4 regions of the Serratia sp. DFXYC6 genome follow, and region 3 is predicted to be linked to each of the others. Evidence: predicted binding sites of a transcription regulator. Region 3 holds the regulator's gene; each other region holds the start of a gene.
What was found. Region 3 encodes LexA, which represses DNA repair genes until DNA is damaged. Its sites were predicted from a motif close to TNCTGTATGTACATACAGNA; they were not measured.
Positions count from the first base shown of each region.

Region 1 (3,208 bases), 540 kb from region 3:
GGCGGCAAAACGCTTGCTGAAACGGCGAAACTCCGCGCCGGCCTCTTCCAGCGCCAGCGTCAGGCGCTCGCGCTCGCTGGCGGTGTCCAGCGTCGACGCGCGGTAAACCTGATCGAGCGAAGGCTGGCTGCTGTCCTGCCACCCTTCCGCCACCGCCACGCCGGGCGAGGCCGCCAGCGCGCGCACGCGCGTTTGGCGATACTGACCGAAAATGGCGTTGAGCTGCGACTGTGACAGGATCCCGGCCATCTGCGTGGCCAGGGTGACCATGAAAGACTCTTCGCTTTCATCGAACTGGCGCAGCTCGCGCTGCTGCACCACCAGCACCCCCAGCAGTTGGCGCCGATGAATGATCGGCACCCCGAGGAAGGATCGGAAACGATCCTCTTTCACCTGCGGAACGTATTTAAAACTGGGGTGGCTTTGGGCATCAGCCAGGTTGATAGGCTCGGCTCGGCGGCCGACCAACCCGACGACGCCCTCGTCAAACGCCAATGCGATAGTGCGCCCACGCGGCTTTTTCAGCCCGCGCGTGGCCATCAGGTAGTAACAGCGGCGATCGTTGTCCGCCAGGTAGATGGAACACACTTCGGTGTCCATCGCCAGACAGGTTTCATTGACCAGCAGATCCAGCGCATCCGTCAGACTGGCCGCCGCGGCCACCTTCTCTACAATTTCTCGCAAGCGCGTGAGCATAGTCGGCTTAACTTAACCTCTCTTTCGGCGATAAGCGGGGGCCTGCCGCGGCGCCGCCTGCTCTTGCATCGGCATCACGGTCACGGCGAATTCTTTCATCACCCGGCGGTAGACGTCGCGTTTGAACGACACCACCTGGCGCACCGGATACCAGAAGCTCACCCAGCGCCAACCGTCGAACTCCGGCGTGCTGCTGCGCTGCATATTGATATCAGCGTCATTGCACAGTAGCTGCAACAAAAACCATTTTTGCTTTTGGCCGATACAAACCGGCTTTGTGTCCCAACGCACCAAACGTTTCGGCAATTTATAGCGCAACCAGTTGCGGGTCGAAGCCAGGATGCGCACATCCTTTTTACTCAGCCCCACTTCTTCGAACAGCTCACGGTACATCGCCTGCTCCGCAGTTTCGCCAGGGTTAATCCCACCTTGGGGAAACTGCCAGGAGTGCTGACCGTAACGGCGGGCCCATAGGACCTGCCCCTGACGATTACAGATTACGATACCAACATTCGGGCGGTAGCCATCATCATCGATCACCGGACTACCTCGATAAGCTTAAATTCGCATAGATGTCCTGATTGTTTCACACAAGCTACAGGCGGTAAACCACTGCTTTACGGCGCTGCGGGCCGGATAACATTGGGATAACTCACAGATATAGGCAAAGTTATAAACATACCCTAGCCTTTCAGACCGGTTTTATTCACTTTTTCTGTGGATAGGTGTGTGCAGAACTCGAGGGATAAGCCGGTAAAACTCTCGTCCCCTAAAATCCCCCCTCATACCTAAAAACAAATATTAAACTTAAAAACATACAGTTAACCAATATCCCACAGTGATTTACAGGGCAAAAATGTGATCTATGCACGGTAAGGATCTTACCCTGGCGAAAGATCCACCAACGCCGTTTTTATCCACAGATTATCCGGGCAAGTTACGCACAAAACGGACAAATTCGTAAAAATCCGCCTGAGTCAAGGCTGTAAATTGAACCAGTGATCGGTAAAAATTTGGGTTATCCCATAAATCTGTGGATAAATAGGTGTAAGATCCTGTTTATTGTCGGTGGCTTCAGGTGAACAAGCCCCGCAAGTGCATTGTCGCCCGCGTAAGGAAAGAAAAAAAGTCATGTAAAATCATGCTACTATTATTCTTTTCCCCAGGCGATAGCGGTTATCGCTCGCCGTGTATAATTGCAGTACGTTTTTCAACCAAATTCGACAGGCTTGATTTATGGCATTTTTATCCCCTTTGCCGCCCCCGCCGGAAAATGAACAGCAGCTGTTCGAGCGCGCTCAGGCGCTGGCCGGCTTCAGTTTTGGCGAACTGGCCGCCCGCGCGCAGTTGCCGATCCCCAAGGATCTGAAACGCGATAAAGGCTGGGTGGGCATGCTGCTGGAGCTGTACCTCGGCGCCATGGCCGGCAGCAAACCGGAACAGGATTTTCCTGAGCTGGGCATTGAGCTGAAAACCATTCCTGTCGACGCCGCCGGCAAACCGCTGGAGACCACTTTCGTCTGCGTCGCCCCGCTCACCGGCAACAGCGGCGTCACCTGGGCCAGCAGCCACGTTCGCCACAAGCTGGCGCGCGTGTTGTGGATACCGGTAGAAGGCGAACGGCAAATCCCGCTGGCGCAGCGCCGCGTCGGTTCACCGCTGCTATGGAGCCCGAGCCTTGCTGAAGAAGAGATGCTGCGCCGCGATTGGGAAGAGCTGATGGATCTGATTGTGCTCGGTCACGTAGAACGCATCACCGCACGCCACGGCGAAGTGCTGCAACTGCGCCCCAAAGCGGCCAACAACAAGGCGCTCACCGAAGCCATCGGCGAACAGGGGCAACCTATCATGACGCTGCCGCGCGGTTTCTATCTGAAAAAAGGTTTTACCGGCGCGCTGCTGGCAAGACATTTCTCAATCTAAGCGATTTCGTTTAACTCTGGTTTAGCTAAACCTGTCAGCGCCACGATAAACGCGTATAATTCACGCTTTGCATTTATTAAGTATTAAGGTGTGTCGGGCAATGTTCGAATGGATTATGGATCCCAATGCCTGGTTAGCGTTAGGTACGCTAACCATTCTTGAGATCGTACTGGGTATTGATAACATCATTTTTCTGTCGCTGGTGGTGGCGAAGCTGCCCAAAGCGCAACAGAACAAAGCTCGCCGAATGGGCTTGGCCGCCGCCATGCTGATGCGCCTGGCGCTGCTGGCCTCCATCGCCTGGGTGATCCGCTTGACGCACCCGCTGTTCACCGTGCTGGATCACGCCATTTCCGCCCGCGATCTGATCCTGCTGCTGGGGGGACTGTTCCTGATCTGGAAAGCCAGCAAAGAGATCCACGAAACCATCGAAGGGTCGGAAGAAGAGCACCACACCAAGGTGCACAGCTTCTTCGGCGCGATCGTACAGATCATGCTGTTGGATATCATCTTCAGTCTGGATTCGGTGATTACCGCCGTGGGCCTTTCCGATCACCTGTTCATCATGATGGCGGCGGTGGTGATTGCC
Region 1 covers NZ_JBXUNV010000002.1:20,439-23,646, forward strand. Annotated here, with positions in the region: gene ptsP (phosphoenolpyruvate--protein phosphotransferase) at 1-696, opposite strand, end outside; gene rppH (RNA pyrophosphohydrolase) at 709-1,236, opposite strand; gene mutH (DNA mismatch repair endonuclease MutH) at 1,933-2,619, shown strand; gene AC2CGQ_RS13490 (TerC family protein) at 2,720-3,208, shown strand, end outside.
Region 1: mutH (DNA mismatch repair endonuclease MutH) is a predicted target of LexA. The motif match lies at 1,881-1,900, and genes of this name have one in related genera.

Region 2 (3,208 bases), on a different contig from region 3:
GGTTCACGCGTTCGCGTTTTGTTTATGCTTTACTGTATAAATATACAGTTTGGTTATGAATATGCTGAGCACTTCAAGGTTGTATGCTTTTTCACCAGGTGAGCCCCTGACGTTACCGCTGTTTGCCGATCGTGTGGCCTGCGGTTTTCCTTCACCGGCGCAGGACTATGTCGAGAGCCGGCTGGATATCGGCAAGCTGCTGGTGCGCCATCCTAATGCCACTTATTTCGTGCGCGCCAGCGGTGAGATGGAGCGAGCAGGATGGATCAGGCACTACCGACAGATTAAGAAACTGAGCATCCGAGAAACAGCAGACGCGACAGGCTGCAGTACTTCCCAAGTTTGTCGCATTCAGGCCTTCTATAAAGAAGTTGAGACTGATTAAAAAGCAGCCTTAATGTACAATAATTTTCTATATCCAAACTGACCCCATGAACAATCAATGAGTTAGAGGTGAAAGATGATTTCATACAAAAAAACCATACCTGCTCTTGTCATATTCGCTTTATCTAATGCTGTGGCATATGCGAATGATTTCGACAAATCAAATGAAGCGATGGCAATTTCAGCAATAGGTTTTTCTGGCTCAAATGCTCGTGTTGCACATGATGTTTGTGGGGCAACCAATGAGAAAATTGATAAATATAAAAAACAAATAAAAGACTCATTAACTAGAACATTAAAGTATGAACAGTCAGGATTCGATACGCATTGGGATAATGGTTGGAAAAATGCTGATTTTTTGGTTAAGTCATTAAGTAATGATGAAGCCTATAAAAAAGAATATTGCCAAGAGGTTTTAGATGGAATTAATAATCCTGAAATGAATTAAGGATTATTCCTTATTCGGGGTTCTACGCCGGAACCCCAGATTTTTCCGTCCGCTGAAATTATCCCCGGTTGAGCCGCTTTATACCGTCAGCTCGCAGTGGACCATCAGGGGAAATGTGGCGGTACAGCGTTTGTCGGGTGATCCCAAGCTCCTGGCATAACGTACTGACTTTCGTCTCTGGCCGTCCCATTGATGCCATTGCCAGTCGCAATTTTATTGGCGTCATTTTGTAAGGCCGTCCGCCGTTCCTCCCGTGGGATCTTGCTGAGGCAAGGCCTGCTGCTGTTCTTTGCGGCGCTGTACGCAGCAGAGACCGACGGCCGCGCGTCCGGTATCGCCCGCCGTCGGCGCCGTTCGCAATGACAATCCCTCACTCATCCTGCCCATCGATACGCCAACGGTCTGAGTGCCGAATTATCCACAGTTTTGGTGGGTATCATGTGTGCAAACATACGTGAAGAACGCCAAAATCTGCAGGAAAAATCACTCAGAAAATTATTATATTACGCGGCAAAGCGCGATCCGCAGGGGAATTTGGGGTTGCGCGCGTTCGCGTTTTGTTTATGCTTTACTGTATAAATATACAGTTTGGTTATGATTATGCTGAGCAATTCAAGGTTGTATGCTTTTTCACCAGGTGAGTCTCTGACGTTACCGCTGTTTGCCGATCGCGTGGCCTGCGGCTTTCCTTCCCCGGCGCAGGACTATGTCGAGAGCCGGCTGGATATCGGCAAGCTGCTGGTGCGGCATCCCAACGCCACCTACTTCGTGCGCGCCAGCGGCGAGTCGATGATCGACGGCAATATTCAGGACGGCGATCTGCTGATTGTCGACAGTGCCCTGACGCCGGAACACGGCAATATTGTGATCGCCGCCGTGGACGGTGAATTCACCGTCAAAAAACTGCAGCGCTACCCCGACGTGCGGCTGTTGCCGATGAACCCCGCCTATGCGCCAATCGTGTTCAACGACGAGGCGCAGCTGGAGATCTTCGGCGTGGTGACCTTTATCGTCTACGCGGCGCTGTAACCATGTTTGCCCTGGTAGACGTCAACAGCTTCTACGCCTCCTGCGAAACCATCTTTCGGCCCGATCTGCGGGGGCGGCCGGTGATCGTGCTGTCCAACAACGACGGCTGTGTGATCGCCCGCAGCGCCGAGGCGAAGGCGTTGGGCGTGCCGATGGGCGCGCCTTATTTCAAGATCAAAGAGGAGATGCGCCGCCGCAACGTCGCGGTGTTCTCCTCCAACTACGCGCTGTACGCCGATATGTCCCGCCGGGTGATGGACACGCTGGAGGAGATGGCGCCGGCGGTGGAGATTTATTCGCTGGACGAAGCCTTTCTGCGGCTGGACGGCGTGGCGCACTGCGAGGCGCTGGAACCGTTCGGTCATCGGGTGCGCGATCGCATCCGGCGCGAGCTGCATTTGACGGTCGGGGTCGGCATTGCACCGAGTAAAACGCTGGCCAAGTTGGCTAACTTTGCCTCCAAGAAATGGCGGGGGACCGGCGGCGTGGTGGACTTGTCCGATCCGGCGCGCCAGCGCAAGCTGCTGGCGTTAATCCCGGTGGAGGAGGTGTGGGGCGTGGGCCGCCGCCTGACCCGTCAGCTGCAGGCGATGGGCATTCACACCGCGCTGCAGCTGGCGGACTGCGATACCCGGCTGGCGCGTAAAACCTTCAGCGTGGTGCTGGAGCGCACGATACGAGAGCTGCGCGGCGAGTCATGCCTGCAATGGGAGGATGAAGCGGCGGCCAAAGAGCAGATCATCTGTTCCCGTTCGTTCGGCCAGCGCCTGACGCATTACCCGCACATGCGCGAGGCGATCTGCAGCTACGCCGAACGCGCCGCCGAGAAGCTGCGGCAGGAAAAGCGCTACTGTCGCAATGTGTCGGTGTTTATCAAAACCAGCCCGCATTCGGCGGGCGAAGGGTATTACAGCAATATGGGCACCGCCCGGCTGCAAACGCCGAGCAACGACAGCCGCGACATTATCGCCATGGCGGTGCGCGCGCTGGAGAGCATCTGGCAGGAAGGGCGACGCTACCTGAAGGGCGGCGTGGTGCTGGGGGATTTCAGCGCCGCCGCCATGGCGCAGATCGACCTGTTCGACGACTGCCCGCCGCGCCGCAACAGCGAGCGGCTGATGGCGACCCTCGATCGCCTGAATCAGGAAGGGCGCGGGCGCGTATGGTTCGCCGGGCAGGGGATCGTCAAACCGTGGCAAATGAAGCGCGAAATGCTGTCGCCGGCTTACACCACCCGGCTGGCGGATATCCCGCTGGTGCGGCTGGGGGAGCGGGAGCCGCGCGCCGCCGAGCCGAAGGAGGAAAAACGCCGCGGGTGACAGCCGGCGGCGTGGGTAGGCTATGCGT
Region 2 covers NZ_JBXUNV010000001.1:905,717-908,924, forward strand. Annotated here, with positions in the region: gene AC2CGQ_RS04465 (helix-turn-helix domain-containing protein) at 56-385, shown strand; gene AC2CGQ_RS04470 (hypothetical protein) at 461-832, shown strand; partial or broken gene AC2CGQ_RS04475 (SOS response-associated peptidase family protein) at 1,158-1,238, shown strand; gene umuD (translesion error-prone DNA polymerase V autoproteolytic subunit) at 1,427-1,861, shown strand; gene umuC (translesion error-prone DNA polymerase V subunit UmuC) at 1,864-3,180, shown strand; gene aceE (pyruvate dehydrogenase (acetyl-transferring), homodimeric type) at 3,208-3,208, opposite strand, start outside.
Region 2: umuD (translesion error-prone DNA polymerase V autoproteolytic subunit) is a predicted target of LexA. The motif match lies at 1,402-1,421, and genes of this name have one in related genera.

Region 3 (3,208 bases):
GTGAACGTCAGCAGATTCATCAATACCGCATTGACCGCCACCACCTCGCTTCCCAGGCGAGCGCCGAAAATGGTCAACGACGCAAAGCACAGTTGCAGCAACAATGAGCGCAGCATGATGTCGCGGTTGAGCGCCAGCAGGCGACGCAGATCGCCACGCCAGGCCTGGCGCAGCATCTGCAGGGTAATACCGCGCAGGCGCATCACCCGCCACGCCAACCACAGGCCGAGCAGCAGCGTAGCGTATTCGGCGATGGCGGTTGCCGCCGCCGCCCCCCGCACATTCCAGCCCAGGCCCATCACCAGCCAGATATCCAGCACGATGTTCAGCAGGTTGCCGACGATCAGCAGGATCACCGGCGCCCGCACGTACTGTACGCCAAGCAGCCAGCCCAGCAGCACCAGGTTGGCCAGCGCCGCCGGGGCGCTTAACCAGCGGATCTCAAGAAAACGCCGCGCCTGTTCCAGCACGTCGGCATCGCCGCCGACGATCCGCAGCGCCAGTTCGATCAGCGGATAGCGCAGCAGGACGATCGCCACCCCGGCCAACAGCGCCAGCAGCAGCGGTTGCATAAAGGCGCGCGCCAGCGCCTGGGGGTTCTGCGCCCCCAGCGCTTGCGCCGCCAGGCCGGTAGTGCTCATGCGCAGGAACAGCAGCAGCATGAACAGGAAGCTGGTCGCCACCGCACCGATCGCCACGCCCCCCAGATAAATGGGGCTGTCGAGGTGGCCGATCACCGCGGTGTCCACCAACCCGAGCAGCGGCACGGTAATATTGGAGAAGATCATCGGCAGGGCGAGGCGCCACAGGGCTTTATCGGTGTCGCTGGTGAAAGCGGAAATCAGGCGCATGATGGGATGTTCCTGTGACTGAGTGACAAAGGGCGAAGTCAGAAACAAAAACGCCCCAAAACAGGGGCGATTGATACAGGGAGCGGCGGTGATGGCGCGGCGATTAAATCCAGTCGCCGTTGCGGATCACGCCGACCGCCAGCCCTTCGATAGTGAAATTCTGCTGACGCAGATCGACCACGATCGGTTGGAATTCGTTGTTCTCCGGCAGCAGTTCAACCACGTTGCCGTGCTTTTTCAAGCGCTTGACCGTCACTTCGTCTTCGATCCGCGCGACCACGACCTGGCCGTTGCGCACGTCTTGCGTTTTGTGCACCGCCAGCAGATCGCCGTCCAGAATGCCAATGTCGCGCATTGACATGCCGTTCACCCGCAGCAGGAAATCGGCGCTCGGTTTAAACAGGGAAGGATCCACCTGGTAGTGCCCTTCGATGTGCTGCTGCGCCAGCAGCGGCTCGCCGGCGGCGACGCGGCCGATCAGCGGCAGCCCTTCTTCTTCTTCCATCAGCAGACGGATACCGCGCGAGGCACCGGAGACGATTTCGATCACGCCTTTGCGTGCCAGCGCCTTCAGGTGCTCTTCGGCGGCGTTAGGCGAACGGAACCCCAGACGCATCGCGATCTCGGCACGCGTTGGCGGCATGCCCGTTTGCGAAATGTGCTCGCGAATCAGATCGTAGACCTCTTGCTGTCTGGTAGTTAGTGCTTTCATTCCGCCCCCTGTTTGTTTATACAGTCTTGCTGTGAGTATATACAGGTAAGCGCGGATTGGGAACCGAAGAATAAATAAAAATCAGTCAGTAGGCGCTTTTCGTCAGCCGAAATGCTGCCATAAGACCGTGCCCCAAACGAACAGCGCCAGCACGATCGCCAGCGACACCGCCGCCGATCCCATGTCCTTGGCCCGCCCGGACAGCTCGTGATGTTCGCTGCCGATGCGATCCACCACCGCCTCGATCGCGCTGTTCAGGATCTCGACGATCATCACCAGCGCTACCGATCCGATCAATAAAATGCGCGCTATCGCACCCACATCCAGCCAGACAGCCAGTATGATAGCCAGAAGGGTGACCACCAGTTCCTGGCGGAAAGCCGCTTCGTGCTGCCAGGCGGCGGATAGCCCTTTATAAGAATAGCCGACTGCCTTGATGATGCGGGTCAGTCCGGTTGCTTGGTTTGCCATGTTTTCGTGCCTTTCTCAGAGGTCGGTCATAATAAAAAGAGTCTAGAACAGTCCGCGCTGACGGCTCTCGGTTTTCGAACACCACAGATCTGCTACCCGGTTTCTGGTATGCTTGCGGCGCATTGCTAACAAGAGGCTTCACGTTGTTATGTCAGGTTGGCGTAAAATTTATTATAAAATATTGAATTTACCACTTAAATTGTTGGTAAGAAGTAAGGTCATCCCTTCAGATCCGGTTACCGAGCTAGGGTTGGATCCCTCACGGCCGATTTTGTATGTTTTACCTTACAATTCCAAGGCGGATTTGCTGACGCTGCGCACCCAGTGCCTGGCGCAGGATCTGCCCGATCCGCTCAACTCGCTGGAGATCGACGGCACCGTGCTGCCGAGCTACGTGTTCATTCACGACGGTCCGCGCGTATTCCGCTATTACACCCCAAAAGAAGAGTCGGTAAAGCTGTTCCACGACTATCTGGATCTGCATCGCAGCAACCCGGATCTCGACATTCAGATGCTGCCGGTTTCGGTGATGTTCGGCCGTTCGCCGGGCCGCGAAGGCCACGGCACGCCGCACCTGCGTCTGTTGAACGGCGTGCAGAAATTCTTCGCCGTGCTGTGGCTCGGCCGCGACAGCTTCGTGCGTTTCTCCAACACCGTGTCGCTGCGCCGCATGGCTACCGAACACGGCACGGATAAAACCATCGCGCAGAAACTGGCGCGCGTGGCGCGCATGCACTTCTCGCGTCAGCGCCTGGCCGCGGTGGGCCCGAGTCTGCCGGCCCGTCAGGATCTGTTCAACAAGCTGTTGGCGTCCAAAGCGATCGAAAAAGCGGTCGAGGACGAAGCGCGCAGCAAGAAGATCTCGCACGAGAAGGCCCAGCAGAACGCCATCGCGCTGATGGAAGAGATCGCCGCCGACTTCTCCTACGAAACCGTGCGCCTGTCCGACCGCGTGCTGAGCTGGACCTGGAACCGGCTGTATCAGGGCATCAACGTCACCAACGCCGAGCGCGTGCGCCAGCTGGCGCAGGACGGCCACGAGATCGTCTACGTGCCCTGCCACCGCAGCCACATGGACTATCTGCTGCTGTCGTACGTGCTGTATCACCAGGGCCTGGTGCCGCCGCACATCGCTGCGGGCATCAACCTCAACTTCTGGCCGGCGGGCCCGATC
Region 3 covers NZ_JBXUNV010000002.1:562,557-565,764, forward strand. Annotated here, with positions in the region: gene dinF (MATE family efflux transporter DinF) at 1-851, opposite strand, end outside; gene lexA (transcriptional repressor LexA) at 955-1,563, opposite strand; gene AC2CGQ_RS16120 (diacylglycerol kinase) at 1,666-2,034, opposite strand; gene plsB (glycerol-3-phosphate 1-O-acyltransferase PlsB) at 2,183-3,208, shown strand, end outside.

Region 4 (3,208 bases), on a different contig from region 3:
CGGAAGATCACTAAGCCGCGTAGTGTATGCCGGTGACAGTAGCTCACGCTTCATTGACCACACCTGATGCGCTCCTTGACCAGCAAACCACAGTTTCGACCTACCCGAATTGTTTATCCGATCAAGCACGCCCATGAGCTGTTCGCTGTTATGCCGTGGTTTGTACTCATCGAACAGCCCTAACTGAGCCACGCCTTGACTGTAAAAATCCTGCAGCATCACCCCGCCTTTCTGATACCGATGACCGGGTTGCCAAATCGCATCAAGGCAACGCATAGCCGCGGCGATAATGTCGCGAGTATCCTGTGTGGGTACGCTCAGTTTTATGCTTGCGGTGTTGCCGTAGTACTCCTCATTGATGGCAAATGGGCTGGTTTTGAGCCACGCGCTGACATGCCGGCAATACTGATGCTCCTCCCTCAGCTTCTCCGCCGCACGCGTCGCGTACATGCAAATAGCCTGGTGCATCTGGTCATACTCAGTTATCCGGTCTCCGAAGCTGCGACTGCAGATGATCTGTTGTTTTGTCGGTGCAAACTCCTCCAGCTCGAGACAAGGCTGACCACGTAGCTCGCGGACGGTTCGCTCTATCACAACGCTGAAATGCTTGCGGATCATCGTAGTGCTTGCATCGGCCAGTTGTAGTGCCGTTTCTATTCCCATCATGTTGAGCTTTTTCGATATTCGGCGTCCGATACCCCAGACCTCATCGACCGGCACGAGGCCCATCAATTTGCGCTGGCGCCCTTCATTAGACAGATCCACTACTCCGCCAGTCTTGTCCCACTTCTTCGCCGCGAAGTTTGCCAGCTTGGCTAACGTCTTGGTTTGGGCAATTCCAACGCCTACAGTTAGCCCAGTGTTGCGCAGTACCTTAGCCCGCACCTGACGGCCGAAAGTATCCAGATCAATGCAGTTACGAACTCCAGTCAGATCAAGAAAACTTTCGTCAATTGAATACACTTCTACGCGTGGCGCCATCTCTTCTAAAACAGCCATCACACGCTGAGACATGTCGGCGTATAGCTCATAGTTGCTGCTGAACGCGATGCCCCCTGCGCGCTCAAATTCCCGCTTAATTTTGAAATAGGGTTCTCCCATCTTTAGCCCTAACGCCTTCGCTTCCTTGCTCCTGGCTACGACACATCCGTCGTTATTCGACAGAACGACAACAGGACGCCCTCGCAGATCTGGTCGCCACAACGTTTCGCAGCTCGCGTAGAAGCTGTTCACATCAGCAAGCGCGTACATCACTTGAGCCTCGTTATCGAAGACACAACAACGCCCATCACCTCCAGTTCGTCGCCGCCGTCATGAAGCAGGATCGGCTCATATTTCGGATTCATGGGTTCCAATTGCGTACGGGGATGTAAACAGAGGCGCTTAACGGTGAACTCGCCGGCTATGCTGGCTATAACGATATCGCCATGGGCGGGGCTGATGCTGCGGTCAACAACAAGCATAGAGCCCTCAGTGATCCCGGCCTCAAGCATGGAATCACCTGTCGCATAGAGAAAATAGGTCGCATTGGGATGGCTGATGCAGTACTCGTTCAGATCGATGCGCGAACTGACGTAATCTGCTGCAGGACTGGGAAACCCCGCCGGCACCTTGTCGGCGAACAGCGGGATTTTGAGCTTGGTTGGGTTTGGTGTTGGATAAAAGAAAGTCATAATGTTGCCTTGTTACTGTGTTTTTATACAGTATATGCGCAAGATTTTGACGGGGGAAAGTTCGGATTTTTGTTAGATAGGTAGGATATTGATCGGTAAAGAAAGATAGTTTTGATGAATGGCCGGGTTCCCTCCCGGCATACCATTACAGCAGCGTCTGGCCCTGCGCTGCCATGAGCTGCTTCGAATAGCCGTACTGTACGTCTATCTGAGTCATTGAAAGCACACCAGGGAATACAAGAACTTCAGCTACTTCAACCCTCGACTGAGCAGCCGTAACGCCTGGAGTGGAATTATCGCGCCATGCGCCGATGCGGTAGAATGATGGGTTCCCGTTTTCTTTGATGCTCCGATTTGCCAGATTCGCACCCGACGCCAGTGCGGCAGGAACCAGTTCATTCAGTTGCCACGGGATGTAAAGCGCGGCCGAATTTCCCGTGCCGTTGACGATCAACGCCTGGAATTGCCAGTTCAGTGCTGATGTCGGCTCCTGCGCATTAGCCTGCGCATAGCCCAGGTATGGGTCTGTTTTTACACTCGCACCAACAATCGCGGAAACAGTATTCTTTCCAGTTGGCACCTGCGCAGACCTGATACCAATGCCAACGCCGTCTACAGTACCCTGCTGGCTTAAATTTCCGAATGGGTAGATATATGACTGCGGCGTAACATTGACGGGCTGGCGATATACAACAATCAGCGTGCGATCAATTCCGTCAGGCACTGTTGTGAGCAACCCGTTAAATTTATCACAGAGATAGCCGAACTTGGTTTTTTGCGGTGTACCGACAAGCTGCACTGAGTGATTGTTGCCAGAGTAATCTTTATCAAAATCACGGCACAGATGCGCCATCGCACCCGGAGCAGTGTTAACCGGAATAAACATAGGCCGCAGTGATGTATTTGGCGTTTTATAGCCGATAGCTCGAATAGCTGTAGTCATTACAGAGACTCCGTTGAGAAAATTTCACAATAGTTATCCATTGGGATAAAAAATCCGTCCTGGTCGGTGTAGCCCGAATTATTCAGTTCCCCATCGCTATCACACAGGTTTCCACGTGGGCCATTGATGCGGCCGCTGCGCTGTGGATGCTGCGGATTTTCAGGATCTGCGGGGTCGAAACGTCCCCAACCGTAGGTAATAATGTCTGCATCAGTCAGGTCACGTGAGCAAACGATTCTGACGCGATCAATGCCGACAATCTCAACAGACGTAATAATGTCGTAGAGTTCGAAGGTGAATTTATTTCGCACGTCAAAACCAAAATTATCGGTCGGCATGACAAAATCTGTTTTGAAACGGATTGGATATGTCGGGCACTCATACCGAGTTATGGATACGTTTTTCTGACGTAATTCTGAAACAGGGCGTAACCAGTGTTTTTTCACCTCCCGACCAGCCTGCAAATCTTTAACAATGCGGCTTGCCAGTCGCTCCATATATTTACCGCCCATCATATAGCTGGTTGGCATATAATGGACGCCATCAGAGTAGCGAGAGACATACCCAGGAAACGCAATGTGCATTAGCCCTT
Region 4 covers NZ_JBXUNV010000001.1:1,796,229-1,799,436, forward strand. Annotated here, with positions in the region: gene umuC (translesion error-prone DNA polymerase V subunit UmuC) at 1-1,251, opposite strand, end outside; gene umuD (translesion error-prone DNA polymerase V autoproteolytic subunit) at 1,251-1,673, opposite strand; gene AC2CGQ_RS08695 (hypothetical protein) at 1,819-2,616, opposite strand; gene AC2CGQ_RS08700 (hypothetical protein) at 2,616-3,208, opposite strand, start outside.
Region 4: umuD (translesion error-prone DNA polymerase V autoproteolytic subunit) is a predicted target of LexA. The motif match lies at 1,687-1,706, and genes of this name have one in related genera.